3 regions of the Isoalcanivorax pacificus W11-5 genome follow, and region 2 is predicted to be linked to each of the others. Evidence: predicted binding sites of a transcription regulator. Region 2 holds the regulator's gene; each other region holds the start of a gene.
What was found. Region 2 encodes sigma-54, which starts transcription at its own class of promoters, with help from an activator protein. Its sites were predicted from a motif close to TGGCACNNNNNTTGCTNT; they were not measured.
Positions count from the first base shown of each region.

Region 1: a site for sigma-54 is predicted at 7,105-7,122, ahead of glnA (glutamate--ammonia ligase). Genes of this name have one in related genera too.
Region 3: a site for sigma-54 is predicted at 1,829-1,846, ahead of atzF (allophanate hydrolase). Genes of this name have one in related genera too.

Region 1 is NZ_CP004387.1:313,574-323,368, forward strand. Features, by position in the region: gene S7S_RS01520 (alpha-L-glutamate ligase-like protein) at 1-291, shown strand, start outside; gene S7S_RS01525 (sulfatase-like hydrolase/transferase) at 401-2,266, shown strand; gene S7S_RS01530 (hypothetical protein) at 2,485-2,937, opposite strand; gene S7S_RS01535 (hypothetical protein) at 3,337-3,717, opposite strand; gene S7S_RS01540 (hypothetical protein) at 4,134-4,763, opposite strand; gene S7S_RS19050 (DUF4468 domain-containing protein) at 4,753-5,268, opposite strand; gene S7S_RS01545 (tRNA (5-methylaminomethyl-2-thiouridylate)-methyltransferase) at 5,621-6,742, shown strand; gene S7S_RS01550 (sulfurtransferase TusA family protein) at 6,749-6,985, shown strand; gene glnA (glutamate--ammonia ligase) at 7,253-8,659, shown strand; gene S7S_RS01560 (DUF4124 domain-containing protein) at 9,011-9,688, shown strand.
Region 2 is NZ_CP004387.1:962,051-971,845, reverse strand. Features, by position in the region: gene S7S_RS04590 (KpsF/GutQ family sugar-phosphate isomerase) at 1-762, shown strand, start outside; gene S7S_RS04585 (KdsC family phosphatase) at 762-1,301, shown strand; gene lptC (LPS export ABC transporter periplasmic protein LptC) at 1,298-1,855, shown strand; gene lptA (lipopolysaccharide transport periplasmic protein LptA) at 1,836-2,345, shown strand; gene lptB (LPS export ABC transporter ATP-binding protein) at 2,342-3,067, shown strand; gene S7S_RS04565 (RNA polymerase factor sigma-54) at 3,297-4,745, shown strand; gene hpf (ribosome hibernation-promoting factor, HPF/YfiA family) at 4,843-5,142, shown strand; gene ptsN (PTS IIA-like nitrogen regulatory protein PtsN) at 5,164-5,637, shown strand; gene rapZ (RNase adapter RapZ) at 5,697-6,548, shown strand; gene S7S_RS04545 (HPr family phosphocarrier protein) at 6,597-6,875, shown strand; gene S7S_RS18755 (BPSS1780 family membrane protein) at 6,907-7,713, opposite strand; gene pmbA (metalloprotease PmbA) at 7,745-9,100, opposite strand; gene yjgA (ribosome biogenesis factor YjgA) at 9,163-9,702, shown strand; gene S7S_RS04525 (cyclic nucleotide-binding domain-containing protein) at 9,782-9,795, opposite strand, start outside.
Region 3 is NZ_CP004387.1:576,802-586,596, forward strand. Features, by position in the region: gene S7S_RS02700 (hypothetical protein) at 1-1,093, shown strand, start outside; gene S7S_RS02705 (hypothetical protein) at 1,123-1,641, shown strand; gene atzF (allophanate hydrolase) at 1,887-3,725, shown strand; gene uca (urea carboxylase) at 3,731-7,348, shown strand; gene S7S_RS02720 (GntR family transcriptional regulator) at 7,360-8,091, shown strand; gene urtA (urea ABC transporter substrate-binding protein) at 8,351-9,643, shown strand; gene urtB (urea ABC transporter permease subunit UrtB) at 9,703-9,795, shown strand, end outside.

The DNA.
Region 1 (9,795 bases), 650 kb from region 2:
CGGCTGGCGGCGAGCTGTTATGAGCTGACCGGGCTGGGCTATCTCGGCGTGGACCTGGTGCTCGACAAGGACCGTGGTCCGATGATGCTGGAGCTCAATGCCCGGCCGGGCCTGAGCATTCAGGTCGCCAACGATGCCGGGCTGGCCAAGCGTTGTGCCCGGGTCGAGCGCCACATTGATCAACTCAATGCCACCGGTCGCAACGAATCGGTGGAAGAGCGGCTACAGTATTGCCAGCAGAAGTTCGCCACGGGCGAACTGTCCATGGGCAGCGTGCCGGTGTCATCCTGATGCCGGCGCGCTGGCGCGATTGCCTGATTCTGCGATCCAGTGCGTGACGACTGACATCAAACTGTCATAAATTCATCCGCATCCATGTCCTTCAGGGCCCTGCCTGTCGATGTACGCACCCGTTTCCCTGCGCTCTTTCCTGATTGCCAACTATGTCCTGATCCTCGCCCTGACCGGCTGGATTGCCCGGGATGCCCTCGCTGGAGGGCTGGCGTCGATGCTCTTTACGCTGGCGGCGCTGCTGGCCTACAGCCTGTTGTATCTGTTGCCGACGCTGCTGATCGCCGGGCTGGCCTGGCGGCTGTATCGCCCGCTGGGGATGCTGTTGGGGGTGGTGCTGGCGTCGTCGACGCTGATCCTGCTGCTGGCGGACAGCCGTATTCACGACATGTACGGCTTCCATATCAATGGCTTCGTCTGGAACCTGCTGACCACCCCCGGCGGGTTTGCCTCCATGGGCGGCAGCGCCAGCGCCGAGCTGACTGCCGTCGCGCTGTGCATGGCCATCCTGCTGCTGGAAACCGGGCTGCTGCTCTGGCTTGGCCGTCGTGCGCCCGCGCGGGGCTGGCCGTGGGGGCGTTTTGTTGCGGTGGTGCTGTGTGTCATGGTCGCCGAGCGGGCTGCCTACGGTGTCAGTCACTTGACGGCCTATCGGCCGGTGCTGGTGGCGGCCAAGGAAGTGCCGTTCTACCAGCCCACCACCTTCCGTCGTGCTGCGGCAAAACTTGGCGTCGAAATGCGGCGGCAGAAAAACATGGACGTGGCAGACCGTGGCCGGCTGGCCTATCCGCGCGCGCCGGTCACGCTGCGCGAGAATGCGCCGACCCCGAACATCGTCTGGCTGGTGGGCGAGTCACTGCGCTGGGACATGCTCGATCCGGAAATCATGCCGAACCTGTGGCGCTTTGCGCAGAGCAGCCAGCGCTACACCAACCATTTCAGTGGTGGCAACGGCACCCGCATGGGCATGTTCTCGATGTTCTATGGTTTGCCCGGCAACTACTGGTTCTCCTTCCTGGATGCGCGCCAGCCGCCCGTGCTGATCAGCACGCTGCAACAGCAGGATTATCAGTTCGGGTTGTTTACCAGCGCCAAGTTCAGTTACCCGGAATTCGACAAGACACTGTTCGCGTCGCTGCCGGCGGACACCATGACCAGCGATGACCAGGGGCCGGGCTGGCAGCGGGACCGCCGCAATGTGGCGCGGCTGCTGGACTATATCGACCGGCGCGATACGGCAAGGCCGTTCTTTGCCTTCATGTTCTTCGAGTCGTCCCATGCGCAGTATTACTTCCCGCCGGAGAGCACACTGCGTACGGATTACCTGCCGGATTTCAACTACGCCACCGTGGACGTGAAAAACAACATCGACGGCATCTTTGCCCGTTACGTGAATGCCAGCCACCACCTCGACAGCCAGATCGGGCGTGTACTGGACCACCTCACCGCGCAGGGCTTGCTGGACAACACCCTCGTGATCATCACGGGTGACCACGGTGAAGAGTTCATGGAAGAAGGCCGCTGGGGGCATAACTCCGCCTTCCACAACGAACAGCTGCATGTGCCGCTGGTGCTGTACGCACCGGGCATGGCGCCGGGCGTGCTGCATCACCCGACCAGCCACCAGGACCTGATCCCGACGCTGATGCCGATGCTCGGCGTCACCAATCCGCTGCGCGACTATGCGCTCGGCCTGCCGCTGCAGGAGGGGGTGCCGGAGCGCTACCGGCTGGCGGCGAGCTGGGATGCCCTGGCCTACATCGATGACCACCACAAGGTGGTGATGCCACTGAAGGCCTCCGGCCTGCTGGACATGCTGGTGGAGGAATCCGACGACGATCCGGTGGTGGACGAAGAGCTGGTGATCGCGACCCTGAGCCCGAAGCTGATGGACGTGCTCGACGACCTGGCCCATTCTTCCAGCAGCAAGCGGCGCCAGTCCAGTGGTTTCACGTCGTCACCCTCCGCAGAGTGATGCCGATACAGGTATCCCAGAGTCGCCCCGAGAAAACCCATGGCTATCGCCCACATGTGGCGAGCCAGGTCGCCACCAGCAGCAACGAACATTTGCAGCCAGGTGTTCGGGTTGTCCGGCATTGGTTGCTTCCCCAACAAAAAGCCCGCTCTATGGCGGGCTTGGGTGAATTAAACGCTCCGGCGGACGGGCACTCCCATCCCATGGAGAAAAACGATTTACCAGAGCCGGTAAGTCAGCTCTACGCCCAGGGCGTCGTACAGATTGCGGTCGGTGTTGAACGCGCAACTGTGGTGCGTGTATTTGCCGTTCAGTGCCATGCGGCCGTCGCCGGACTGATAGACGTTGGCCCGAAAGCCGCCGTTGCTGGTCAGCCGGTTATCCGGCCCATCGTCCATGCACTGCGGCGAGCGGTCGCCCCGCATCTGCCGGTCAATGCCCAGGTATACCTCGCCCCAGGCGAACCACTGGCCACGCTCTCCGGCGCTGGCGCACTGAGCCAGACCAACCGCCAGCACAGCAACGCCGACAAAAGCCAGGATGCCGTGGGCGACCTTCCGGCCTCTCTGGGTCCGGAAATAGTTGATTGCAGCCTCAAATGACCCGAATCTCCACCAGATCAGCCCCAGGGCAACGCCCAGCGTCAGCCCTACGAACAAAATCGCACTCATGGAATACCTCAGGTCAGGAATTTGGCGCCGGGTCACTGCCTCCCAGCATGACGCATCTGATTCGCAGCCGGATCGGGGAACGGCTGGGCCTTACGGCAGGGAGCGTGCGCGGCTCCAACTGAGGCCCGGCGAGGGTGGCGGGGAAGGACCGGAAACAAGGCCTCAGGAACGAAAAAGCCCCGGAGAACCGGGGCCATGACTCTGTCCGACTTTTGTCCGCGTTTGGTCTGCATATGCAGTGCGGTTTTGTAGTGTTTACCGGCTCCCACCGGCTGACAGCCTCGCCATCCCTCAATGGTAGAGCTAAGCCCTCAGAAACGCAAAACGCCCGGATTTTTGGTCCGGGCGTAATGGGGGCGTCTGGTCAGTATACTAAAAGGCGTCATCATTTGATGTCAACTAGCTTCCGCAGATCATCTGAATCCACTTCCTTGAGTCCTGCGCGTCCCAGTCAGATCCATCACTCCAAATAATCACCCTGCTAGGCATTACGGCGAATTTCCTTCTTCCGACATATGCGCCATAAGCATTCTTTGCGTTAACTTCGCCACAAACAACGCTCCCATCGGCCTCTTTGCCCATGCCCCGCAAATTGTAATATCTGGCAGACTCTTCATCCCTAAGCTTTTCGCCGACTCTTGAGCGGGCAGTCTCTTCCATCTCAGGTGTAAGAGCATATGTGGCCCTATCCGAAGCAGAATCTCCGAGCTCAGAGGCCGACGCAGAAGCGCTCCAGGCACAGAATACCATCATTGCCATCATAATTACCGTGTGTCGCATGACCCCTCCTCGGTTTGCATGGGGCATTTTCACTTTTGTCTTCGGTAACTATCAAGATTTCCTTGATGGTTGCCATGAAGTTGCTGCTCGTTACCTTGGCGTGCCGGCTCAAGCCCTTTTTTCTCTATAAATAAGCAACCGCAACCCCAATGGCGCACCCGATCACGGCCGTCCAAATTCCTGACTGAAAGTCAGTAGCCATGCCTACCGGAAATGCAGCAATAACAGAAAAAGTCCCGATGGCACTGCCAACTGCCTGACGGAATGCCGACCTCTGATTTCCGCGCCGGACCTGCGTTTGCAGTGGTCCGCCAGCCATCGGGGCGCCGCAACCAGGGCATGCCGCAGCTTTATTGCTTACTTCTCTGCTGCACTCAGGACATTTGATAAGAGACATAAAATCCCCTCATTTTCCCTCAATTGATGAGTCCGGCCTTTCTTAAAGCTTCTGACAGCGACTGATCCAGTGGAACTCGCCCCGTAGATGGATTTGGCTGGTTTACCAGTATCTGCCGATAGATCAGGTTTTGTCCCGAAAGCATCTGATCAAGGATACGATCCGCCTCATCTCCAACAACCAATGTGTATGGCTGAGACATCCTCATGGCATTCTCAACCGCAACTTTCTGGGCATTGTTGATCGCATCGTTATCTAAACCTGGGATATCAACGATAAAAGGCGCAAACCATGCCTCTATCTCGCTGATGTTCGGCGTATTTTCCGGCGTAACCATAATTGCTTCATTTCCATCAACACGCATCTGTACGGCACCAACAGGGACCTTGAATTGGCCTCCTGACATGAAACCGACCGCCAACCCTTCGACGGTCTTCATGATGACCGGATAAATCATCCCGTATGAGAAAGTCCGGCTTCCGGGTTGTGGCCAGTCCCCGGTAGTCACCATCACGGTAGTCTTATCAGAAAATTCGTCATACGAACTTACCGCTTCCCATGTGGGACCTCTAGCACAACCGGAGGCTGTGGCAAAACCGCATAATATCAATAAAAAAATCGTTATCCTCCGAGAAATCTCACCAATCATTAGATTTCGCCCCAGAAGATAATGATGACCGCATTGATTCTGTTAGTTGCGTTAGCTCTGCCTTTGCTCCATCCATATCTGACTTGTTATGAATTGGAGCATTTCGTGCTGGTGAGGCTATACCATTGTTGTAACTTGCTGGCCACGCCAAGTTAATATTCGAATAGGTTACCCTGAACCTCTGATCCCTAACCTCAATCTTCATGGTAAATGGATGGGTCCATTCTGACTTTGCCAAGCATGAAATGCCTTTGCACGGGTATGGAATGACACCGTTACCGATTAATATACCATCGTCCTGATTTTCATATTCTATTACTGATTTGGCCGACCTAAAATTTTCCGCAATCCAAGAACGCAGGCCAACATAAATAGCATCTTTATCCATTCCCTCCACGGCGACAACTTGCTCAAAGTTTCTTTCTTGTTCACTGACGGGAACTGGAACCATGCCAGAACAAGCGGAAAGAACACCTAAACATAAAATGGCGAGCCAACTTTTCACCCCAACCTCTCCTTCCTATCCAAAAAAAGGCATGGTCAATAATAGGCCCGACCATATCAATGATGACATTGTGACATCATTGATATTGGCCCCGCCTGAGCAGGGCCGGGTTGTCACATCTGGGCAAGCCGCCCTACTGCCGCCTGGGCAATGGCTGATACAGCCTCTCGGCGCGGCATGGCGCTGGGATCAGCCAGGTACTTGGCCACCCCTTCCAATTTACCGCCAGCGTCGCTGACCGGCGGTGTGCCTGATGTCGCCACTGGGGTAAGCCCGGCGGCTTTGCTATACTCGGCGGCCCTGATTCAACGCCCCCGCCGATCCGGCGTTTGGCCGGTCGCCGAGTATTGCCATGTCCGCTGCACCACACACCGCACAATCTGCCGTTGCCCCCCGTCGCCGCGCGCTGGCGCTGGTCTCCGGCGGGCTGGATTCGATGCTGGCGGTGAAGGTGATCCAGGCCCAGGGCATCGAGGTCGAGGGCGTCAATTTCTTTACCGGCTTCTGCGTCGAGGGGCACACCCACGCCATCCGCGAGCGCGACCGCAAGAAGCCCAAGCGCAACAATGCGCTGTGGGTGGCCGAGCAGCTCGGGATCAAGCTGCACATCATTGATATCTCGGACGAATACAAGGATGTGGTGCTCAAGCCGCGCTACGGCTATGGCGCCCACATGAACCCCTGCCTGGACTGCAAGATCTTCATGGTCGGCAAGGCCGCGCTGATGCTGGACAAGGCCCGCGAGCTGGCCGATGCCCAGAGCAGCCAGGGTGAGCCGGGGTTTGATTTCATCATCACCGGCGAGGTGGTGGGCCAGCGGCCGAAATCCCAGAAGAAGTGGACCATGCCGGTGATCGCGCGGGAGTCCGGCGCCGAGGACCGGCTGCTGCGCCCGCTGTCGGCGCGCAATCTGGAGCCGACGCTGCCCGAGCGTGAGGGCTGGGTGGACCGCGAGCGCCTGTACGGTTTCAGCGGCCGTAACCGCAAGCCGCAGATTGCGCTGGCCGAAGCGTTCGGGCTGGATGACTTTGCCCAGCCTGCCGGCGGCTGCTGCTTCCTGACCGACGAAGCCTATTCGAACAAGCTGGTCGACCTCTGGCAGGCCCGCCGCAAGCGTGACTATGAGCTGGACGACATCATGCTGCTGAAAGTGGGCCGGCACCTGCGTCCGCGCCCGCATTTCAAGCTGATCATCAGCCGCGAAGAGGGCGAGGGGAATTTCCTGGAGGGCTATCGCTACCAGTTCCCGAGCCTGGAGCCGGTCAGCCACGGTGGCCCGCTGACGCTGGTGGACGGCGAGTTTGCTGATGCAGCGGAAGCCGAACTGGCGGCGGCTATCGTGGCGCGTTTCTCACAGGGGCGCGAGGCAGAGGCGGTGTCCGTGCAGTACAACCGTCCGGGCGGCGTGTCGCAGTTGCTGACGGTGAAACCGCTCACCACCGAGCAGGTGCCGAAAGACTGGTATCTGGGGTAAGCGGGCATGGCTGACTATGAACTGAATGCGTGCCGGTTGCTGTGTCCATTACCCGTGATCAAGACCCAGAACCGGGTGCGCGAACTGGCTCATGGCGACGTGCTGGAAGTGCTTGCCACCGACCCGGGAGTGCTCAATGATGTGCCCGCCTGGGCGCGGATCAACGGGCATCGGGTATTGGAGAGCGGACGTCGTGACGGCATTGTCTTCGTGCAGCTTCAGGTGGTGCGCGAAGGGGCATAAACGGGTTTTGCGGCAAGGATTTGCACAAAAATGGTGCGTTAGCGATTTCAGTGCACCATATCTGTGCAAGGTGCGGCATTGGTCAGGTCTATGTGCTTGATTTCAGGGCATCTGTGACGTGGCATGCATTTTGCTCACTCTGTGGGCAAGGACGTCCGGCGCCTGCGCCGTGACACAACGAATACATCACGAGTTTGTCTCACCACCTGTCCGGAGCAGACTACCGGGCCGGTCACATTTCACGCTGTTCCAGGAGGACGCTTCACCATGTCTGCAAAGACTCTGAAACTGATCAAAGAGAATGACGTCAAGTGGGTGGACCTGCGCTTCACCGACAGCCGCGGTAAGGAACAGCACGTTACCTACCCGGCCGCAGACGTCGATGACGATTTCTTCCAGGACGGCAAGATGTTCGACGGTTCTTCCATCTCCGGCTGGAAGGGCATCAACGAATCCGACATGATCCTGATGCCGGACGACGATTCCGCCGTGATTGACCCGTTCACCGACGTGGCCACGGTCAACCTGCGTTGCAACATCGTCGAGCCGACCACCATGCAGGGCTACGACCGCGACCCGCGCTCCATCGCGCAGCGCGCTGAAGAATATCTGAAATCCACCGGCATCGCGGACACCGCGCTGTTTGGTCCGGAGCCGGAATTCTTCGTATTCGATGGCGTGAAGTGGAATTCCGCCATGAACGCCCAGTCCTATGAAATCTACTCTGAAGAAGCCGCCTGGGTTGCCGGCGAAGACTTCGACAAGAACAACATCGGTCACCGCCCGCGCGTGAAAGGCGGTTACTTCCCGGTACCGCCGGTGGACAGCCTGCACGACCTGCGTGCAGCCATGTGTGCGGCCATGGAACAGATGGAACTGCGCGTTGAAGTGCACCACCACGAAGTGGCCACCGCTGGCCAGTGCGAGATCGGTGTTGGCGCGGCCACCCTGACCCGCAAGGCTGACGAAGTCCAGATCCTGAAATACTGCATCCACAACGTGGCGCACGCTTACGGCAAAACGGCGACCTTCATGCCGAAGCCGCTGATCGGCGACAACGGCTCGGGCATGCACGTGCACCAGTCCCTGAGCAAAGACGGCAAGAACCTGTTTGCCGGCGACGTCTACGGTGGCCTGTCTGAGATGGCGCTGTACTACATTGGCGGCATCATCAAGCACGCCCGCGCCCTGAACGCGCTGACCAACCCGTCCACCAACTCCTACAAGCGTCTGGTGCCGGGCTTCGAAGCGCCGGTGATGCTGGCCTACTCTGCCCGCAACCGTTCTGCCTCGATCCGGATTCCGTTCGTGCCGAACCCGAAAGGCCGTCGTATCGAAACCCGTTTCCCGGACCCGGCCGCCAACCCGTACCTGTGTTTCGCGGCACTGCTGATGGCGGGCCTGGACGGTATCCAGAACAAGATCCACCCGGGCGAAGCGATGGACAAGGACCTGTACGACCTGCCGGCCGAGGAAGCGAAGAGCATCCCGACCGTGGCGCACACCCTGACCATGGCGCTGGACGAGCTGGAAGCCGATCACGAGTTCCTGCTCAAAGGCGACGTGTTCTCCAAGGACATGCTCGACGCCTACATCGAACTCAAGCGCCAGGACATCGAGCGCCTGAACATGACCCCGCACCCGGTCGAGTTCGACATGTACTACTCCGTGTAAGACCTCCCGGTCTTCGCACGTCGAAAAGAGCCCCCTCTCGGGGCTCTTTCAGACTGAGGACAAACCCCTGTTTTTATGAATCACCTCTTCGAGGCGATATAAAAGTGGGTGGTCGCATTCCAGGTTGCAGCCCTATGGCTATGCAAGTGGAGGCTATCACCAGAAAAACAGCGACTCTTTGCCCTGGGTGGATAATTTTTTAGTAGAAGAATGGCTGCCGAGGTTTGTCAGCAGCCTGAAAGAGCCCCCTCTCGGGGCTCTTTTCGTTTCCGTGACCGGTGCATGGCTGCCGCCTTTGTTTTCCGTCCGGCGGCGTCGCACAATCGACGGGACGACCACGGAGTTTCTCGCATGGCTTATCCGCGCATCTTACTGACCTCGCTGCTGGCCTTGCTGTCAGGGGCGCTGCTGGCGCCGGCCCAGGCCCAGCTGCAGGTTGACACCCAGACCCAACCCACGGACCCGGACAGCCAGGCGGAGCCGGTACCGGAGGCGCCCGCCAATCGCATTTACCGCATGCGGGATGAACAGGGCCGGGTGATCTTCACCGACACGCCGCCGGAGGGCGCGCAGGCGCAGGAAATCCGGCCGCGCCAGCCAAACAGCATGCCGGCGCCACCAGCGCGCGCGCCGCGTGAGCAGGCCCCGCCCGCGCCGGTCGCCGCGGGTTATTCAACGCTGGAGATCGTCTCGCCAAGCCACGAGCAGACCTTTCAGAACCCGCATGAGCCGATCCCGGTACAGGTAAATCTGGCACCGCCACTGCAGTCCGGGCATAGCCTGCGGGTGCTGGATAATGACCAGCCGCTGGACGAGCTGGTGCTGACCTGGCCGGAGCGGGGCACCCACGCACTGCGCGCCCAGGTGCTGGACGCCGACGGTGAGGTGCTGAAGGAATCCGACACAGTGACCATCTACGTTCATCGCCACAGTGTCCTGCTCGGTCCTGGTGCCCGGCGTGACAAGGACAAGGACGAAAAACGGACTGGTCTGGTGCAGTTGCTCCCCTGGGTGCCCGATACGAACTGATGCTGGTGCACGCTGTGCACAATAATGGTGCATGCGTTATGCTGCCTGCCTGTGCATCCACCCGTCGCCGACAGGGAAAGGCCGGTATACAGGGTTTTTCCCGCCGT
Region 2 (9,795 bases):
TCTTTCTTTGTCCATCCGGCCGAAGCCTCCCACGGCGATCTGGGCATGATCACCCCCGACGATGTGGTGCTGGCGCTGTCCAATTCCGGCGAAACCAATGAAGTGCTGGCGATCCTGCCGGTGCTCAAGCGCCGTGGCATCCCGCTGATCAGCATCACCGGCCGGCCGGAGTCCACCCTTGCACGGCAGGCCGAAGTGCATATCCCGGTGACCGTGCGCGAGGAAGCCTGCCCGCACAACCTGGCCCCCACTTCCAGCACTACCGCCGCGCTCGCCATGGGCGATGCCCTGGCTATCGCGCTGCTGGAAGCGCGCGGTTTTTCCGCCGAGGACTTTGCCCTGTCACATCCGGGCGGCAGTCTCGGGCGGCGCCTGCTGCTGACCGTCGATGACGTGATGCACGCTGGCGAGCGCCTGCCCTGCGTGAGCCACGACACCCCGCTGCGCGATGCGCTGCTGGAAGTCAGCCAGAAAGGCCTGGGCATGACCGCCATCACCGACACCGACGGCCGTCTGGCCGGCATTTTCACCGACGGTGACCTGCGCCGGGTGCTCGACCAGCCGCAGGTTGATCTGCGCGAGAGCCCCATCAGCGCCGTGATGACCGCCGGCCCGGTGGTAATCCACACCGGCCACCTGGCCGCCGAGGCATTGAAAGTGATGGAACAGAAAAAGATCAACGGCCTGATCGTGGTCGACGAGGACGGGCGCCCGGTGGGTGCACTGAACATGCATGATCTGCTGCGCGCGGGAGTCGTCTGATGCACAGCGACGATAACGTGGGCATCGGCCCGGCCGCCCTGCGGGCGAAAGCACGGCGCCTGAAACTGATGGCGTTCGATGTGGACGGCATCATGACCAGCGGCGAGTTGCACTATGGCCCGGAAGGCGAGCGCGTGAAGATTTTCAACACGCTCGACGGCCACGGCCTCAAGCAGCTGGCCCGCGCCGGCGTGCAGCTTGCCATCATCACCGGCCGCAGCTCGCTGATGGTGGCCCGCCGCGCCAGCGACCTGGGCATCGAACACGTTATCCAGGGCCGTGAAGACAAGGGCGTGGCACTGCGCGCGCTGGCCGACCAGCTGGGCCTGGACGCCAGCCAGGTGGGCTACGCCGGCGACGATGAACCGGACGTGCCGGCACTGGAATGGGCCGCCGTGGCCTTCTCCGTGCCCAACGCCCATCAATGTGCGCAGCAGGTGGCCGATATGATCACCCGGCGCCGTGGCGGCGAAGGCGCCGTACGCGAAATGTGTGATTTCATCGTCTCCGCCCTGCCGCGCAGCGAGCCGGGCGCATGAGACGTCAGGGCCTGCTCAGCGCCACCGGCCTGATCCTGCTGGGGCTGATCGTCCTGATGACACTGCACGAGTGGGAAGACCGCGTACCGGAACTGCTCGGCTCGCAAGTGGACACGCCACTGGTGATCGCCGAGCAGATCAGCGCCCAGAGCTTCACCCCCGAAGGCCTGCTGGAGTACGACCTGCACGCCGAGGAACTGAAGGAGATGGACGGCCTGGGCGAAACCCTGCTCAAACGCCCGCGCCTGGCGCTGCACGATCCGGCACTGGCCTGGGAAGTGCTGTCCGAGGAAGGCCAGGTCACCGAACAGGGACGCCACATTCGCCTGCTCGGCAGCGTCAGCGCCCGCCACCACGGCGCGCAACCGATGCTGCTGGAGACCGGCGAACTGGTCTATCGCCCTGGCCAGGAGCAGATCAGCGCGCCGGGCGCGGTGCAGATCACCCATCCGTCGGGCAGTACCCGCGCGGGCGCCATGGAGGCCAACCTGGCCACGGGTGTCCTGAAACTGAGAGAACGAGTGGAAAGCCGTTATGAGATGCCTGCGTCCTGACCTGCTGCTGGCCTTGTTACTGCCCCTGGCCGCCTCCGCAGCGCCGCCGCAGGGCGAAGTCACAGTGACTGCCGACCGCGCCGAATTCCGCCAGCAGGACGGCATCGGCATCTATGAGGGCAACGCCGAACTGGTGCAGGGCAATCGCCGGGTCAATGCCGAGCGCATCGAACTGCGCCTGAAAGACGGCGCGCTACAGCGGGTCGAAGCCACCGGTACGCCGGTGCGCCTGCGCGAGGGTGACGCCCTGGACGCACGCGGTCGCACCCTCATTTATGATGTGGCCGCCCAGACGATCACCCTGACCGAAGATGCCTACATCCGTCACGAAGGCCGCACCTTCGAGGGCGCCAGCGTGCTCTACGACCTGGGCACCCGCAACGTGGAAGCCAGCGGCGGCGGTGACCAGCGCGTGCGCCTGGTGATCCCGGCCGGTGATACCCAGGGCAGCAGCGGCGACAACACACCCACGGAAGAGGGAACGCAGTGAATCTGCTCAGTGCCCACAACCTGGCAAAAAGCTACAAGGGACGCCGTGTCATCGAAGACGTCTCGTTACAGGTGGAAGCCGGCCAGGTGGTCGGCCTGCTCGGCCCGAACGGGGCCGGCAAGACCACCTGCTTTTATATGATCGTTGGCCTGGTGCCGCCGGACGCCGGCTACATCACCATCAACAGCGACAATATCACCGCCCTGCCGATGCACGGCCGCGCCCGGCGCGGCATCGGCTACCTGCCGCAGGAAGCCAGCATCTTCCGCCGCCTGTCCGTGGCCGACAACATCATGGCCATCCTGGAAACCCGCAAGGACCTGGACAAGCGTGCGCGCGAACAGCGCATGGAAGAGCTGTTGCAGGAATTCCACATCACCCACCTGCGCGACAGCCTGGGCATGAGCCTCTCCGGTGGCGAACGCCGCCGCGCCGAGATCGCCCGTGGCCTGGCCACCGATCCGCACTTCATCCTGCTGGATGAACCCTTCGCCGGTGTTGATCCGATCTCCGTGAACGACATCAAGGGCATCATCCGCCACCTGCGCGACCGTGGCATCGGCGTCCTGATCACCGACCACAACGTGCGCGAGACACTGGATATCTGCGACACCGCCTACATCGTCAGCGAAGGCCACATCATCGCCGCCGGCGATGCCGACACCATCCTGGCCAACCAGAAGGTGCGCGACGTTTACCTCGGCGCCGATTTCAGGCTTTGAAGCACGCCCGCCGGGCGTGCAGCCAGGGAGCTGCGAGCGGCGGGCTACGAGCTTTTGTTTTTGAGCCGGCAGCCCCCGCACACCTTCCGCACCACCCGCCAATGCACCACTTCGGTGCAAAATCAACGCCCTACCCCTTCCCCTTGTTTTTTTCAAGAATGGGCACGGAAATTGCTAGTTGCTATGCTGCCCCTCGTTTCGTACCACTTCGGGGGCAGTGCAAATCCGCATGAAACCGGGTCTGCAGATACAGATAGGTCAGCACCTGACCATGACGCCACAACTACAGCAGGCGATTCGCCTGTTGCAGTTGTCGACGCTTGACCTGCGCCAGGAGATCCAGGAAGCGGTGGACACCAACCCGCTGCTGGAACTGGAAGAGAACGACCCCTACGACCAGGACACCAGCGACGACACGGAGCTGGCCGAAGTCACGGGCGAAGACCCGGAGACCCTGGCCCAGCTCGACAGTGAAGTCGACACCGACTGGGAAGACCCGTACACCGAATCCTCCGGTGCGGGCGCCAGCGACGACGACATGGACGCCTGGGAAGAGCGCACCGCCGGCACCACCTCCCTCGATGAACACCTGCTCTGGCAACTCAACCTGGCCGTCATCAGCGACGCCGACCGCGCCATCGCCTACGCCATCATCGAATCCCTGGACGACCGTGGTTACCTGACCAGCACGCTGGAGGACATCGCCGAGGCCACCCGCCAGATGCTCGGCGACGACGCCCCCGACGACAGCTTCCCCGAAGAAGACGAAGTGATCGCCGTGCTGCACCGGGTACAGCAGTTCGATCCACCCGGCGTGGCCGCCCGCGACCTGGCCGAGTGCCTGGCCATCCAGTTGCGCCAGTTGCCCGAAGACACCCTCTGGCGCGAGCAGGCGCTGACCCTGACCCGTCACCTGCCACTGCTGGAAAGCCGCGAGTTCGCCACCCTGCGCCGGCACCTGGCTGTCAACGAAGACGAGATGATCGAGGTGATCCGTCTGTTGCGCAGCCTCAATCCACATCCCGGCGACAGCATCAGCAGCGGTGAACGCGACTACATCGTGCCGGACGTGATCGTGCGCCGGCGCGGCCGCCGCTGGCTGGTGGAACTGAATGGCGAGGCCCTGCCCAAAGTGCGCCTGAACAGCCACTACGCCAGCCTGGCCGGCAAGAGCCAGCGCGAAGAGGACAACAGCTACCTGCGCGCCCAGTTACAGGAAGCGCGCTGGTTCCTGAAAAGCCTGCAAAGTCGCAACGAGACACTGCTCAAGGTGGCCTCGCGCATCGTCGAGGTGCAGCAGGGCTTCTTCGAATACGGTGAAGAGGCCATGAAACCGCTGGTGCTGGCCGACATCGCCAGCGCCGTGGAGATGCACGAATCGACCATTTCCCGCGTCACCAGCCAGAAATACATGTTCACGCCACGGGGCATGTTTGAACTGAAATTCTTCTTTTCCAGCCATGTGGGAACGGACGGCGGCGGCGAATGTTCAAGTACCGCCATTCGTGCCATCATTAAGAAGCTGATTGCCGCCGAGAGTCCACGCAAGCCGCTGAGCGACAGCCGGCTTGCCAGCCTGCTCAACGAACAGGGGATTCAGGTGGCACGACGCACAGTCGCCAAGTACCGGGAGGCGATGAGAATTCCGGCGTCCAGCGAGCGCAAGCGGCTGGTGTAGCGCCTCAGGAGCGTCAGCGGTACCAAGCGCCTCAGGAACAGGCTACACTCCGGCCCCGCAGGACGGCGGATCACACAGCTTGTACAGGAGTCAGCCCATGCAGATCAATATCAGCGGCCATCACCTGGATATCACCGACGCCCTGCGTGAATACGTGAACGAGAAATTCAACCGCCTTGAGCGCCACTTCGACCACATCACCAGTATCCAGGTGATCCTGTCGCCGGAGCCGAAGACGCACAAGGCGGAGTCGACCATCCGCATCGCAGGCGGCGAGGTGTTCGCCACCGCCGAGGCGGAAGACATGTATGCCGCGATTGACATGCTGACTGACAAACTCGACCGACAGATCCTCAAACACAAGGAGAAGTCGGTCAACCGTAACCACGGCCACTAACCGACTCGATCAGGCACCATCATGCGCGTACGGGAACTGCTCACTCCGGAAAGAACCCACTATCACCTGCATGGCGCCAGCAAAAAGCGCCTGCTGGATCAGGTTGCCCAGCTTGCCGCACAGGGCAACCCGGAACTGGGGGAGCAACAGGTCTTCGAAGCCCTGATTGCCCGTGAGCGCCTTGGCAGTACCGGCATTGGGGAAGGCATCGCCATTCCCCATTGCCGTCTGGCTTCCTGCCAGCAGCCGGTCGGCATGCTGATCAGCCTCGACGAAGCGATCGATTTCGATGCCGTCGATGGCCGCCCGGTGGACCTGGTGTTCGTGCTGCTGGTCCCCGAAGACAACCCCGAACAACACCTCAAGACGCTCAGCCACCTCGCCGCCCTCTTTAACGAACAAAGCTTCCGCGACGGCCTGCGTGGCGCCAATTCCGCCAGCCATCTTTATCGCACCGCCGTCGATTCCGAGGCAGAACTGCAACTCGCTTCCTGATACCCTGACTGCCGTATGTCGTCAGCCGCCGCAGTGCGGCGTTCACGGGAGACTGCTGCATGAAACTGCTGATCCTCAGCGGCCGCTCCGGATCGGGCAAGACCACCGCGTTGCAGGCACTGGAAGACCTGGGCTTCTACTGTGTCGACAACCTGCCGCTGGGCCTGTTGCCGACGCTGGCCACGCAATTGCGCGAAGAAAACCACGATATCCAGCGCGTCGCCGTCGGCATTGACGCACGCAACCTGCGCAGCCAGCTCCCCTGCTTCGCCGAACTGCTGGCGCAGGTGAAAGCACAGGGCGTGGCGTGCGAAGTCATCTACCTCGACGCCGACCACGACACCCTGCTCAACCGTTTCAGCGCCACCCGCCGCCGGCACCCGCTGAGCGACCAGAACATGTCTCTCTCGGAAGCCATCGGACACGAAGGCGAATTGCTGGCCAGCATCCAGGGCGCCGCCGACCTGCTGGTGGACACCAGCCACCTGGACCCGCACAGCCTGCGCAACCTGATCCGCATGCGCGTGGCGCAACGTGAAGGCCGGCTGTCACTGCTGCTGGAATCGTTCGGTTTCAAGAACGGCGTGCCGCCGGATGCCGACCTGGTGTTCGACGCGCGCATGCTGCCCAACCCGCACTGGGACCCGGCGCTGCGGCCGTTCGACGGCCGCCAGCCTCCCATTATCGATTTCCTCGACGCCCAGCCCGACAGTGCGCAACTGCTGGACGACCTGGAACACTGGCTGCTGCGCTGGCTGCCGCGTTATGAAGCCAACGACCGCAGCTACATGACCGTGGCCATCGGCTGCACCGGTGGCCGCCACCGGTCCGTGTACCTGGTGGAACATCTGGCCGAACGTCTGCGCAAGGCCGGCTGGCCGGCCCAGGTACGGCACCTGCAACTGGAGTGACCGGCAACCGTTGCCCGTCCCGCTCATCCATTATTCAAGGAGCCCCAGGTGCCCGACGCCCTGCATGCCGAACTGCATATCATCAACCGCCTTGGCCTGCACGCCCGTGCGTCGGCCAAGGTGGTCAGCGTGGCGTCACGCTACAACGCCAGCATCCGCATACGGTTCAACAATCGGGAAGTGGATGCGAAAAACATGATGGGCCTGCTGACCCTGGCGGCCAGCTGCGGCAGTACCGTGGAAGTGATCGTGCAGGGCGAGCATGCCGCCGAAGCAATGGACGAATTGCGCGACCTGTTCGCGCGGCGTTTCGACGAGGAGCAATAACGGGAGGGAGTGGCTCCCTCCCGTTTTTCTTTCAGAGCGTGTCGGTGTAGATATCGCGGAACGAACTGTAATAGGTCACCACCAGCACCGGCAGCAGCACGATCAACCCCAGCCCCACCGGAATCATCGCCAGCACCAGCAACACCACCATGATCACGCTGTACCAGAGCATCGGCAGAATGTTGCGCAGGCAGCCGACCAGGCTGGCCTTGAGCGCCTGGCCCGGGCCGTAGTCGCCCATTACCACCAGCGCCGGCGCAAACCAGAAAGCCGCCATGACCGGGATCATCAGCGCCATCACAATCAGACCCAGCAATGCGATGTTCATCCACGCCATGTCCGGCGGCATGACACCCTGCTCCATGCCGGCAACACTGTCGGCCATGCCGGCAAGCGCATCGCCGAACATCAGATAGCCGATAACCCCGCCAATGATCAGCACACCGATGAACAGCCCGAGGTAAATCAGCCCCACCAGCAGCAGCGGTACAAAATGCGTACTGAACGGAGTGAAGATATCCCCCACCGTGGGGCCACGCTGTTCATCTGCCTTGTACAACAGCACCAGCAGCCCGGCAGACAGGAACGGCGCAATCAGAAAGCCGAGGAACATGCCCAGCAGCGGGACAAACTGCGCCGCCATCGACAACAACCAGGCCACCAGCAGCGCCAGCAAAATCGTACCCCAGGCACTCTTGAACACCCGCCAGGCGTCCGAGAACCAGCGCCAGCCGGCCCCGATATCACGGCTGCGCGGCGCATTGATCTGCAACAGTCGATCCCCGGCGGTGCCTTCCGGCATCAGATCGGCTGAAGGTTGTTGATATGGGTTGGTCATAAAAAACTCCGTTTTTTTGATGAAGCTGCTTTTATCTTCCTGCAATTTTCAGCGGTGCCAGCAGCAGGCTGCCGCAGTGGATGTGGCCGCGCTGGTCCACGTCGCTGCCAGAGGCCACCAGGGAGGCGAACATGTCACCGAGATGACCGGCGATGGTGAACTCTTCCAGCGGCTCGGAGATCTCGCCGTTTTCAACGCGGAAACCGGACGCGCCGCGTGAATAATCCCCCGTCACCAGATTCACTCCCTGCCCCATGACCTCGGTGACCAGAATGCCGTTGCCCATACGGCGGCACAATGCGGCCTGGTCTTCGTCACCGTGCGTGATGCGCAGGTTGCGCACGCCGCCACCGTTGCCGGTGGGTGCAAGCCCCAGGCGGCGGGCGGCGTACAGGCCCAGCGCATAGCGCACCAGCATGCCCTGTTCGACAAACGCCTGATCGCGGGTAGCGATGCCGTCACTGTCAAACGGCGCAGAGGCGGCACCGCCGCGCAGCCGTGGTTGCTCGGCGATAGTGACCCATTCCGGGAACACCTGGCTGTTAAGCCGGTCACGCAGGAACGACGCTTTCCGGTACAGGGCGCCGCCGCTGATCGCCGAGGTGAAATGCCCGATCAGCCCGCGCGCCACTTCCGGAGCGAACAGCACCGGATATTCCCCGGTAGCAGGGCGCGCGGCACCCAGCCGCGCGAGGGTGCGTGATGCGGCACGCTGGCCTACTTCCGCCGGCGCCATCAGCGCCGCCGGATCACGCTGGCTGTCGTACCAGTAATCACGCTGCATGGCGTCGTCCTGCTCGGCCACCAGCACACAGGAGCGGCTGTGGTGGGAACCGGCGTAGGCACCGAGAAAGCCGTTGCTGTTGGCGTAGACCCGCACGCTGACCGAACTGGACACCGAGGCGCCCTCGGAATTGACGATGCGTTCGTCGGTGCGCCCGGCAGCCTCGCATTGCTGCGCTTGCTCAATGGCGTCGGCGGGGGTCAGTGGCCATACATGGCACAAATCCAGGTCCGGGATGTCCTGGGCCAGCAGTTCCGGCTCCGCCAGGCCACTGTGCGGGTCCTCACCGGTCTGCCCGGCAATGGCCAGTGCCGCTGCCACAGTTTCGCGGATGCTGTCCTCGGAATCATCGCTGCTGCTGGCCGAGCCCTTGCGCTGGCCAACGAACAGGGTGACCGAGACGGCGCGGTCGCGGTGGAATTCCAGCGTTTCGATCTCGCCCAGGCGCACCGTCACCGACAGCCCCTGACCGGCGCTGATGCCGACCTCGGCGGCGGTGGCTCCCTGGCGCTCGGCCTCGGCCAGTACCCGCCGGGCACGCTCTCGCAGGGTATCAAGCTCACTTTCGTCAGGCTGGGCAAGGGTGGTCGCGGAGATGGACATTTCGTTCATGGGCATGGGCAAGTAAACTTGGCGGCCAGCGACCGCAGCAGAAAATGAAAGTTATGGACGAGTATAGCGACGACCTACTGCCCAGCAAATCCGAGCTCAAGCGCGAGGTCGACGCGTTACAGCAGGTCGGCGAGCAGTTGATGAACCTGAAACCGGCCGAACTGGCCCGGCTCCCCCTGAACGAACCCCTGCTGCGCGCCATCGACGAAAGCCGCCGCATCACTTCCCACGAGGCCCGGCGCCGGCACGCGCAATACGTCGGCAAGCTGATGCGCACCGCCGACGGCGACGCCATCCAGCAGGCCCTCGCCGCGCTCACCGATCCACTGCGCCACAAGCGCCTGCTGGACTGGATGGAACGGCTGGATGCCTGCGCCGACACCCGTGCCGCGCAACCGGTCCTCGACGAAATCATGACCACCTACGCCGCCGCCGATCGCCAGCACCTGCGCAACCTGCTGCGCAACTACCTGGCCAGCCGCGCTCCGGAAGGCGTCGAACCGGATAATGCGGCGAAAGAAAAATTCAAACGCGAGCGACGCAAGTTCTACAACTATCTCAATGAGCTTGAGCGTAACGCACCGCTCTATTGACGGCGCGCTTCATGACAACTGGTGGGTAGCGCCAGCGGCGCCACTCACCCGGTCCAGGCCCTGCAGGCCTGGCGGCACATCACCCCAACGGCA
Region 3 (9,795 bases), 390 kb from region 2:
TCTCGATACCTTTCATCAAGGCGTTCGGCATCTGGCCTCTGCGGGCGACATTCCGGCGCTGCCTTATCTGGAGGTGCGTTGGAGCATCGATAATGTGCCCGCCGGGGGAGAGCTGTCGCTGGTGGAAATCGGGACCAGTTTCTACCAGTACGTTCCGGAAACCGACACACATCTGATTTACCTGCTGGGCTCGGAAGACGTGGATACGGATGAGTATGACCGCCATGTCGTGCTCCACGAGTGGACCCATTTCCTGCAGTCGGCCCTGTCACGGGATGATTCGCTGGGTGGTGCGCACACGCGTGCTGACCGGCTGGATCCACGGGTCGCATTCTCTGAAGGGCTGGCCAACGCGCTGGCAGGTATCGCGCTGGCGGACCCGATTTACCATGACAGCAGTGGCGGGGCACAGGCGTGGGGGTTTCGCAACGATGTGCGCGCTGTTGAACAGGAAAGTATTGGTTGGTACAGCGAGGGTTCAGTCGGCAGCGTTGTATACCGTTTTCACGAGAACAGTGGGGCCTTGTCACCTGTGCTGCAGCCCCTGTTCAGTGACGAATTCCGGGAGAGCGCAGGACTTGCCACACTGTTTTCCTATGCCGAGTCACAAATGGTCCTGTTTCCGCAGTGGGGCGCGATGCTGGATCTCCTGCTGACCGAAAACAACGTGCATGGGCGCGGCCATCTGGGTGCCGGAGAAACCAATAACGGTGACTATCCCGGAGCGCTGCCACTGTACAAGCCGTTGATAGCGAATGGTGAGCCGGCGGAAGTGTGCATCACGTCCCGGTTTGGTACCTATAACGGTCTTGGTGCAGAAGCGTTCCTGTACTTGAGCGTCCCGCAGTCTGCGGCTTACACCCTGTTGGTCGAGAAAGTCGACGGGTCTGCGCGGGTGACGGATCCGGATGTGGTGGTGTATCACGCAGGCCGGATGGTGTTTTCGGGAGAGGGAAGCGAAGGCGATGTGGAGCAACTGACGGTAGGCCTGCCGGCAGGCGAGTATGTGCTGAACGTGTATGACGCATCAATGGCCTACTGGGGCGAACCCTTGCCACTGGAGCATTGTTTTGCCGTCAGCCTGATGCAGTAGCCAGAGAAATGTTGAGCGGGAGAGGATATATGTCACGTTTTGCCGCGCTATCTGCGCTGTTCGCCGTACTGCTGCTGCCGGCCTGCGATGCCGGGCATCGACATCAGGATCTGGCGAAAACAACCGTCGAACGCAGTGTAGGTAAAGGTGGCGCGGCGGTATCGCTAAGCGACGGGCCGTTGTACAGGTTGTCCGGCGCTGGCGCAGAAACCCTGAGCCTTCGTCTCGACAGCGGCTATGACGCGGGTGAGATGACTGTCACGCTCACGCCAGGTCGGGGGCTGCTCATGAACGACATGCCTGTCATGCATTTTGACCTTGCGGCGGGGGAATACTACGAGATTCCCGTATCGCTGGACGCCATGCCGGCGGGGCGTTACTACCTGCATCTGCATTGCCGGGTGAAAGTCGACGGGCGTGAGACGGCCCGGGTATTGTCGGCAATCGTCCTGGTCGGTGAGCCTGATGAAGTGGCTGCGCAGAAAACCATGGACCCGGGGCCGGTTGTGCTGCCTGCGGAAGAGGTGATTCTGCACGAAGAAGAATGAGACGGAGGTCGCGCACCGTCTTTGTTCAATCTGAAGCAGGCCGCGCCAACCTGGTGCGGCCTGCTTCGTCAGAAGGCACCGCCTGCGTGCCGCACCGGCCAGGTCGGTGCGTCCTGTCCGGTACGCCACTCCAGAACCCCGAAATATTTCAGCAAGTTATCCTGTCTTTGTCGTCACATCCGTAGGCTGGCACACCCCTTGCACTTCTAGCACTCAAACTTGTGTACAAGAAGGTGCTCATAACCGTGTACGGGTGGACGATAAGGGACTGGCTGGCGGCCTACGCAGAAGGCCGCAGCACACCGCAGGCGTTGCTGGGGGCGTTGGTCGAAAAACTGCGCACCAGTGACAATCCGGTCTGGATCAGTGTGGCCACGGACAGTCAGTTGGCACGACAGCTTACCGATCTGGCGGTGAAGCTGGAGGCTGCGGGCGGGGATATTTCGGGGTTGCCGCTGTACGGTGTGCCGTTTGCGGTCAAAGACAATGTCGATGTCGCGGGCTGGACCACGACGGCGGGCTGCCCGGGTTTCGGTTATCAGCCCGCCAGCACTGCGCCCGGTGTGCAGAGGCTGCTGGACGCCGGCGCGATCGTGATGGGCAAGACCAATCTTGATCAGTTCGCCACCGGGCTGGTGGGGACACGTTCTCCGTACGGTGAAGTGCGCAACGCGTTCAATCCTGCCTACATCTCCGGCGGTTCCAGCTCCGGTTCGGCGGTGGCGGTTGCAGAGGGCAGCGTGCCGTTCAGCCTGGGAACGGACACGGCGGGTTCCGGACGTGTGCCTGCAGGCTTCAACAATCTCGTCGGCGTAAAGCCGACACGGGGTGCGGTGAGTGCCCGTGGGGTAGTGCCGGCCTGCCGTTCGCTGGATTGCCTGTCGGTATTCGCCCTGGATGTCTGCGACGCGGAATACGTGCTGAATCTGCTGGTGGCCGAGGACAAGGGGGACCCCTACTCACGACGGTCATCGGCAGAAATCCGGTTCGATCAATTGCCGGCAAAGCCGCGCTTTGCCGTACCGATGACGCCGGACTGGTTCGGAGATGCAGCGGCGGAGAAAGCCTTTCAGGAAAGTTGCCAGAAACTGGAGGCACTTGGCGCAACGCTGGTGCCGACCGATTTTGCGCCGCTACTGGAAATTGCTGCATTGCTGTACGACGGCCCCTGGCTCGCGGAGCGGTACGTCGCCGTCGGGCAGGCCGTGGCTGACGACGTGGCGGGGCTGGATCCTGTGGTGGCAGGCATTGTCGCTCGAGGCAAGCAGCCCACCGCTGCCGATTATTTCCGTGCCGAATACCGCCGTGCAGCCATCAAGCAGCAGGCCGACGAACTGCTCTCGAATGTGGACGCCCTGCTGGTGCCGACCGCGCCAACTCATTATCGCATCGAAGATATCCGCCGTGATCCGGTGCGGCTCAACTCCCGCCTCGGGACCTATACCAACTTCGTCAATCTGCTCGATATGTGCGCGCTGGCGCTGCCCGGCGTGTTTCGGCAGGACGGTTTACCGGCCGGCATCACACTGATCGCCGCCGCGTGGCGAGACTTTGCCCTGTTGCATTTTGCGCGTCGCTGGCAAGAGCAACTGGACTGGACCCGAGGCGCAACAGGACAGCCGCTACCCGCGATGACGTCCCCCGGGACAGAGCCCTCTGCACGCTATGTGCGTCTGGCCGTCGTCGGCGCACACCTCTCCGGCATGCCGCTGAACCACCAACTCACCGAACGTGATGCGCGCTTCGTGGAAAGCACCATGACCTCCGCGGATTACCGCCTGTTTGCTCTGGCCGGCACAGTGCCGCCAAAGCCAGGCCTGATGAAACTGGGAGCCGGCGCGGCCATTCAGGTGGAGTTGTGGGACGTGCCCGTCGCGGCGTTCGGCTCCTTTGTGCAGATGATTCCGGCGCCACTGGGGATCGGCACGATCACGCTCGCGGACGGACGCGAAGTGAAGGGCTTTATCTGTGAAGACTGGGCGCGGGCTGCCGCGCAGGACATCACCACATTCGGCGGCTGGCGTGCCTATATGGCCAGCGTCACCGGGAACACGGCGCCGGCGATGGATAACAGGGCGGGGTGAGTAGCATGTTCAGCAAAGTATTGATCGCAAACCGGGGCGAAATCGCTGTACGCATTATCCGCACCCTGAAGAAACTGGGGGTGGCGAGTGTGGCGGTGTACTCCGATGCCGACCGCAACGCCCTGCATGTGCTGGAAGCAGATGAGGCGGTTGCCATTGGCGGTGCGGCGCCCTCAGAAAGTTATCTGGTGGGCGAACGTATCATCGAAGCGGCGAAAAGCACCGGCGCGCAAGCAATTATTCCCGGTTACGGATTCCTGTCGGAAAATGCCGGTTTCGCCGAAGCCTGTGCGCAGGCCGGTCTCGTGTTTGTCGGGCCGACACCGATGCAGATGCGAAACTTCGGGCTGAAACACGAAGCGCGTGCGCTGGCCGAGCAGGCAGGCGTGCCGCTGGCGCCCGGGACTGCGCTGCTGACATCGGTCGAGCAGGCACTGGAAGCGGCCGAGGGGATCGGTTACCCGGTGATGCTGAAAAGCACAGCGGGGGGCGGCGGTATCGGTCTGACCCGCTGCGACAGCGATCAGGCGCTCAGCGATGCCTTTGAGTCGGTGCAGCGGCTGGGCAAGAATTTCTTCAGCGACAGTGGTGTGTTCCTCGAGCGTTTCGTTGACCAGGCGCGCCACATCGAAGTACAGATCTTCGGCGATGGCCTCGGCAAGGTAATCGCCCTGGGCGAGCGGGATTGCTCCATCCAGCGCCGCAATCAAAAAGTGATCGAGGAAACGCCGGCGCCGGGCCTGCCAGCCGCGACGCGGGAGAAACTGCTGGATGCCGCAGTGCGGCTTGGTGAGTCGGTCAGTTACCAGTCTGCCGGCACGGTAGAGTTCATCTACGACGGCCAGCGTGACGAGTTCTATTTCCTGGAAGTGAACACCCGTCTGCAGGTGGAGCATGGCATCACCGAAATGGTCACTGGTGTGGACCTGGTGGAATGGATGTTGCGCACTGCCGCCGGCTCGCCACCGGACCTTGCGGGCCTGCATATCGTGCCGCAGGGCGCGGCCATTGAGGTGCGCCTTTATGCCGAAGATCCGGTACGCAATTTTCAACCGTCGCCGGGGCTGCTGACAGAAGTCTTCTTCCCGGCGGATGTGCGGGTGGACGGCTGGGTCAGCACCGGCACGGAAGTGTCGCCACACTATGATCCGATGGTGGCGAAACTGATGGTGCAGGGGGCGGACCGTGCGCAGGCAGTAAAACGCCTGGCTCAGGCACTGGAGGCCACACGACTGTGTGGCATCACCACCAACCTGGCGTATCTGCGCGCCATTATTGCGACAGACGACTTCTGCAAAGGTCAGTTTTCGACACGTTATCTGGACAGTTTTGCCTTTTCGCCGGAGGCGGTGGAAGTGGTCGCCCCTGGTACCTACACCACCGTGCAGGACTATCCGGGACGCGAAGGCTACTGGCATATCGGTGTGCCGCCATCCGGCCCCATGGATGACTACGCCTTCCGTCTTGCCAATCGAATTGTTGGCAATGGCGACGATGCGGCGGGGCTGGAGTGCACTCTGATCGGCCCAACGCTGCGCTTTCATTGCGACACCACGGTTGCGCTGACCGGCGCGCAGACCGACGCGACGCTGGACGATGTGCCGGTGGTGTTCTGGAAACCGTTGGCGGTCAAGGCCGGGCAGGTGCTGCGTGTGGGCAGGGCGGTCAGCGGTTGCCGTACCTATTTCGCCGTGCGCGGCGGCATTGATGTCCCCGAATATCTGGGCAGTAAATCCACCTTCGCACTGGGGCAGTTCGGTGGCCACGGTGGCCGCCCCCTGCGCGGCGGGGATCTCCTGGAGCTTGTCCGGGGCACGCCGGCCACGGCTGAACCTGCGGCGGCTGACGAGGCGCTGGTGCCCCAGTACGGTGATCACTGGGATATCGCGGTGCTGTACGGCCCACACGGCGCACCGGATTTTTTCCAGAGCGAATCCATCGAGACGTTCTTCGAGACGGACTGGGCGGTGCACTACAACTCCAATCGTCTCGGCATACGCCTGATGGGCCCCAAGCCCACCTGGACCCGCAGCGATGGTGGTGAAGCCGGGTTGCATCCTTCAAACATCCACGATTGCGAGTACGCGATCGGCAGCATCAATTTTACCGGTGACATGCCGGTCATTCTGACGCGTGACGGACCCAGCCTCGGCGGGTTTGTCTGCCCGGTCACCATCTGCAAGGCCGAGTTGTGGAAAGTCGGCCAGGTGAAACCGGGAGATCGCATTCGCTTCCGCCGTATCGGGTTCGATGAAGCCCGGGCAATGGAGCTCGCGCAGGATGCGTCGATTGCCGCGCTGTCGCCGGTGGCAGCGGCGGCGGAGAGCGGGCTGGGTTGTGTGCCGGAGGGCACGGTGTCCGAGACGGTGCTTGCTGAATTACCGGCACGTGACGGCTGCCCCGCCGTGGCGTATCGCCAGGCGGGGGATCGTTATGTGCTGATCGAGTACGGTCCGAACGTTCTCGATCTGCCCGTGCGGTTTCGCATCCACGCGCTGATGGAAGCACTGAATGCCAATCCGGTCGACGGCATTCTGGAACTGTCCCCGGGTGTGCGTTCCCTGCAGGTGAACTACGACAGTCGTGTACTGCCGCAGCGCGCGCTGATCGAAGCGCTGCTGGCTGTGGAAACAGCATTGCCGCCAGTCGGCGAAATGAAAGTGCCGACACGCGTCATTCATCTGCCATTGGCCTTCGAGGATTCTGCCACGCTGGATGCGGTGGCGCGCTATCGCCAGTCGGTCCGGGACAAGGCGCCCTGGCTGCCGAGCAACGTCGAATTCATCCGCCGCATCAATGGCCTCGACAGCATTGAGCAGGTTCGGGAGATCGTTTACGAGACCAGCTATATGGTGCTGGGCCTGGGCGATGTCTATCTGGGGGCGCCCTGCGCCGTGCCTGTCGACCCGCGTCATCGCTTGCTGACATCGAAGTACAACCCGGCGCGCACCTACACGGCGGAAGGCACGGTGGGTATCGGTGGTGTGTACATGTGCATCTATGGCATGGACTCGCCGGGCGGCTATCAGTTGATTGGCCGCACTCTGCCGATCTGGAACAAATTCCTGAAGAACGAAGTGTTCATCGATGGCAAGCCCTGGCTGTTGCGCTTTTTTGACCAGGTGCGCTTCTACCCGGTCACCGAAGACGAACTGATGCAGATGCGGGAGGCCTTCCGCGAAGGGCAGATGACGCTTGATATCCAGGAGGAAGTATTCGATCTGGGTGAGTACCAGCGCTTCCTGGACAGCATCGAACCCGAGCTGGTCGAGTTTCGTGCCAGGCAGAAAGCAGCTTTCGACGCCGAAGTGGCGCTCTGGCAGGAAGACGCAGCGCTGGACGAAATCCATGGCCGTGAACGCAATGCCGCGCTCAGCGAAGACGATCTGGCCGGTGGCGAGCTGGTGTCAGCGGACATCAGCGGCAACGTCTGGAAGCTGCTGGTGCAACCTGGTCACGCTGTCAAGGCAGGCGATCCTCTGCTGGTGATCGAGGCGATGAAAATGGAATTCGCGGTACATGCGCCATCGGATGGCGTGATTCATACGGTGCACTGCGAAGAAGGCCGGGTGATCCAGGCGGGCGATCCTCTGCTCGTGATTGCCGAGAGCGTGGCGGCGTAAACCGGGGCGGGATGATGATAGAGCTGTCAGGTAATCAGCACCAGGGAAGCCGCGCAACAGGACGTGCGGGAAATCTGGCGGAAGGTATCTATCACAAGCTCAAGCAGGACATTTTCGACTTTCGTCTGCTGCCGGGCGACCGTTTTACTGAAAGCGACGTGGCCGACCGAATGGGAGTGAGCCGCACGCCGGTACGTGAGGCGTTGTTCCGCCTGCAACGCGAAAGCTATGTCGAGGTGCTCTACCGCAACGGATGGCGCGTGCGGCCATTCAATTTCGAGTACTTCGAGAACCTGTACGACGTGCGCACCATTCTGGAAACCGCCGCCGTCAAACGCCTGTGCGAACAGGAGCAGGGTGCAGTACAGCTTGAGGATCTCAAGCGCATCTGGCTGGTGCCGGCCAGCGAACGGCTGACCGACATGAGCAGCCTGTCGGCGCTGGACGAGCGCTTCCACGAAATGCTGGTGGAAGCCGCTGGCAATGACGAGATGGCACGCATTCACCGTGAGATCAGCGAAAAGATCCGCATTATCCGGCGGCTGGATTTCACCAAGCCACCGCGGGTCGAGGCCACCTATCTCGAGCACGGGAAGGTGCTCAGGGCAATCATGCAGCGCCGTGCCGATGAGGCACAGATGATGCTGCGTGCGCATATCGAGGAAAGCCGGCGCGAAGTGCGCAAGATCACACTGCATATGCTCTACAGCGCGCGCGCTGATGCGGATCGCGATGCGATGTAGACCCGTATCGGGATCATCCTCCGCCGACAGGGCGGCAGGGTGTTCCGGCAAGGACCAGGGGGAACGTGGGAATGTCTTTCACTAATGGAATGTCGGGGGTAACACCATGAACACGGCAACACATTCATTACAGCGTCATTCAGCATTGATGGCCTGCCCGCAGGTTTCCGGCAGCGATAACGTGTTCTCAATCGGTCTGCGGACGCAGATCTAACCGGACGGGCTGGCCAGCGCCAGCCTCATGCAAGGAGACGATCACATGAACAAGCAAGGTTTTATCAAACAGATTGCGTCGGCCTGCCTGGCCGTATCCACGCTGTTCGGGGCCGCTGCGGTACAGGCCGAGGACACTATCAAGGTGGGTGTGCTGCACTCTCTGTCCGGCACCATGGCAATCAGTGAAACGACGCTGAAAGACACGGTGCTGATGCTGATTGAAGAGCAGAACCGAAAAGGCGGCCTGCTTGGCAAAAAGCTGGAACCCGTGGTGGTCGACCCGGCCTCCAACTGGCCGGTGTTCGCAGAGCGCGCGCGGGAACTGCTGCAACGCCACGAAGTGGATGTGGTGTTCGGATGCTGGACATCGGTATCACGCAAGTCCGTGCTGCCGGTGTTTGAGGAACTGAACGGGCTGCTTTTCTACCCGGTGCAGTATGAAGGCGAAGAGTCTTCCCGCAATGTGTTCTACACCGGCGCCGCGCCGAACCAGCAGGCCATCCCGGCGGTGGATTACCTGATGAACGACGTGGGGGTGGAGCGCTGGGTGCTGGCAGGTACCGATTACGTTTACCCGCGCACTACCAACCGCATTCTTGAAGCCTACCTCAAGAGCAAGGGCGTCAAGGATGAGGACATCATGATCAATTACACCCCGTTCGGCCATTCCGACTGGCAGAGCATCGTGGCCGAGATCAAGCGCTTCGGCTCCGCCGGCAAACAGACCGCGGTGGTGTCCACCATCAACGGTGACGCCAACGTACCGTTCTACAACGAGCTGTCCAACCAGCAGGTGTCCGCCGAGGACATCCCGGTGGTGGCCTTCTCCGTGGGTGAGGAAGAACTCTCCGGCATCGACACCAGCAATCTGGTCGGCCACCTGTCCGCCTGGAATTACTTCATGAGCGTGGACACACCGGAAAACGAAGCCTTTATAAAAAGCTGGCACACCTACATCAAGGATCCGAAGCGTGTGACCAACGATCCGATGGAAGCGCATTATGTCGGCTTCAACCTGTGGGCACAGGCTGTCGAGAAGGCCGGTACCACCGATGTCGACAAAGTCATTGATGCGCTGCCGGGCCTGGAAGTGCCGAACCTGACCGGTGGCGTGGCGCGCATGCTGCCGAACCATCACATCACGAAACCAGTGCTGATTGGTGAAATCCGTGAGGATGGGCAGTACGACGTGGTCTGGGAGACTGACGGTGAAGTGGAAGGGGATGCCTGGTCCGACTTCCTCGACGGCAGCAAGAACATCGTTGCCGACTGGGTGGAACTGAAATGCGGTAACTACAACACCGAAACCAAGACCTGTTCCGGCCAGAACTTCTGAGTGGGGGTGCCCGCCGGTTCGCCGGCGGGCACTGCAACAGCGAGTAGAAGGAATCCGACATGGCATATCCGGCAGTACGGCACCGGACAGGCTGGCGCAGCCTCTGGCTGCTGTCCGGTATGGTTGTGCTCTGCCTGCTGGCGACGGGCGGT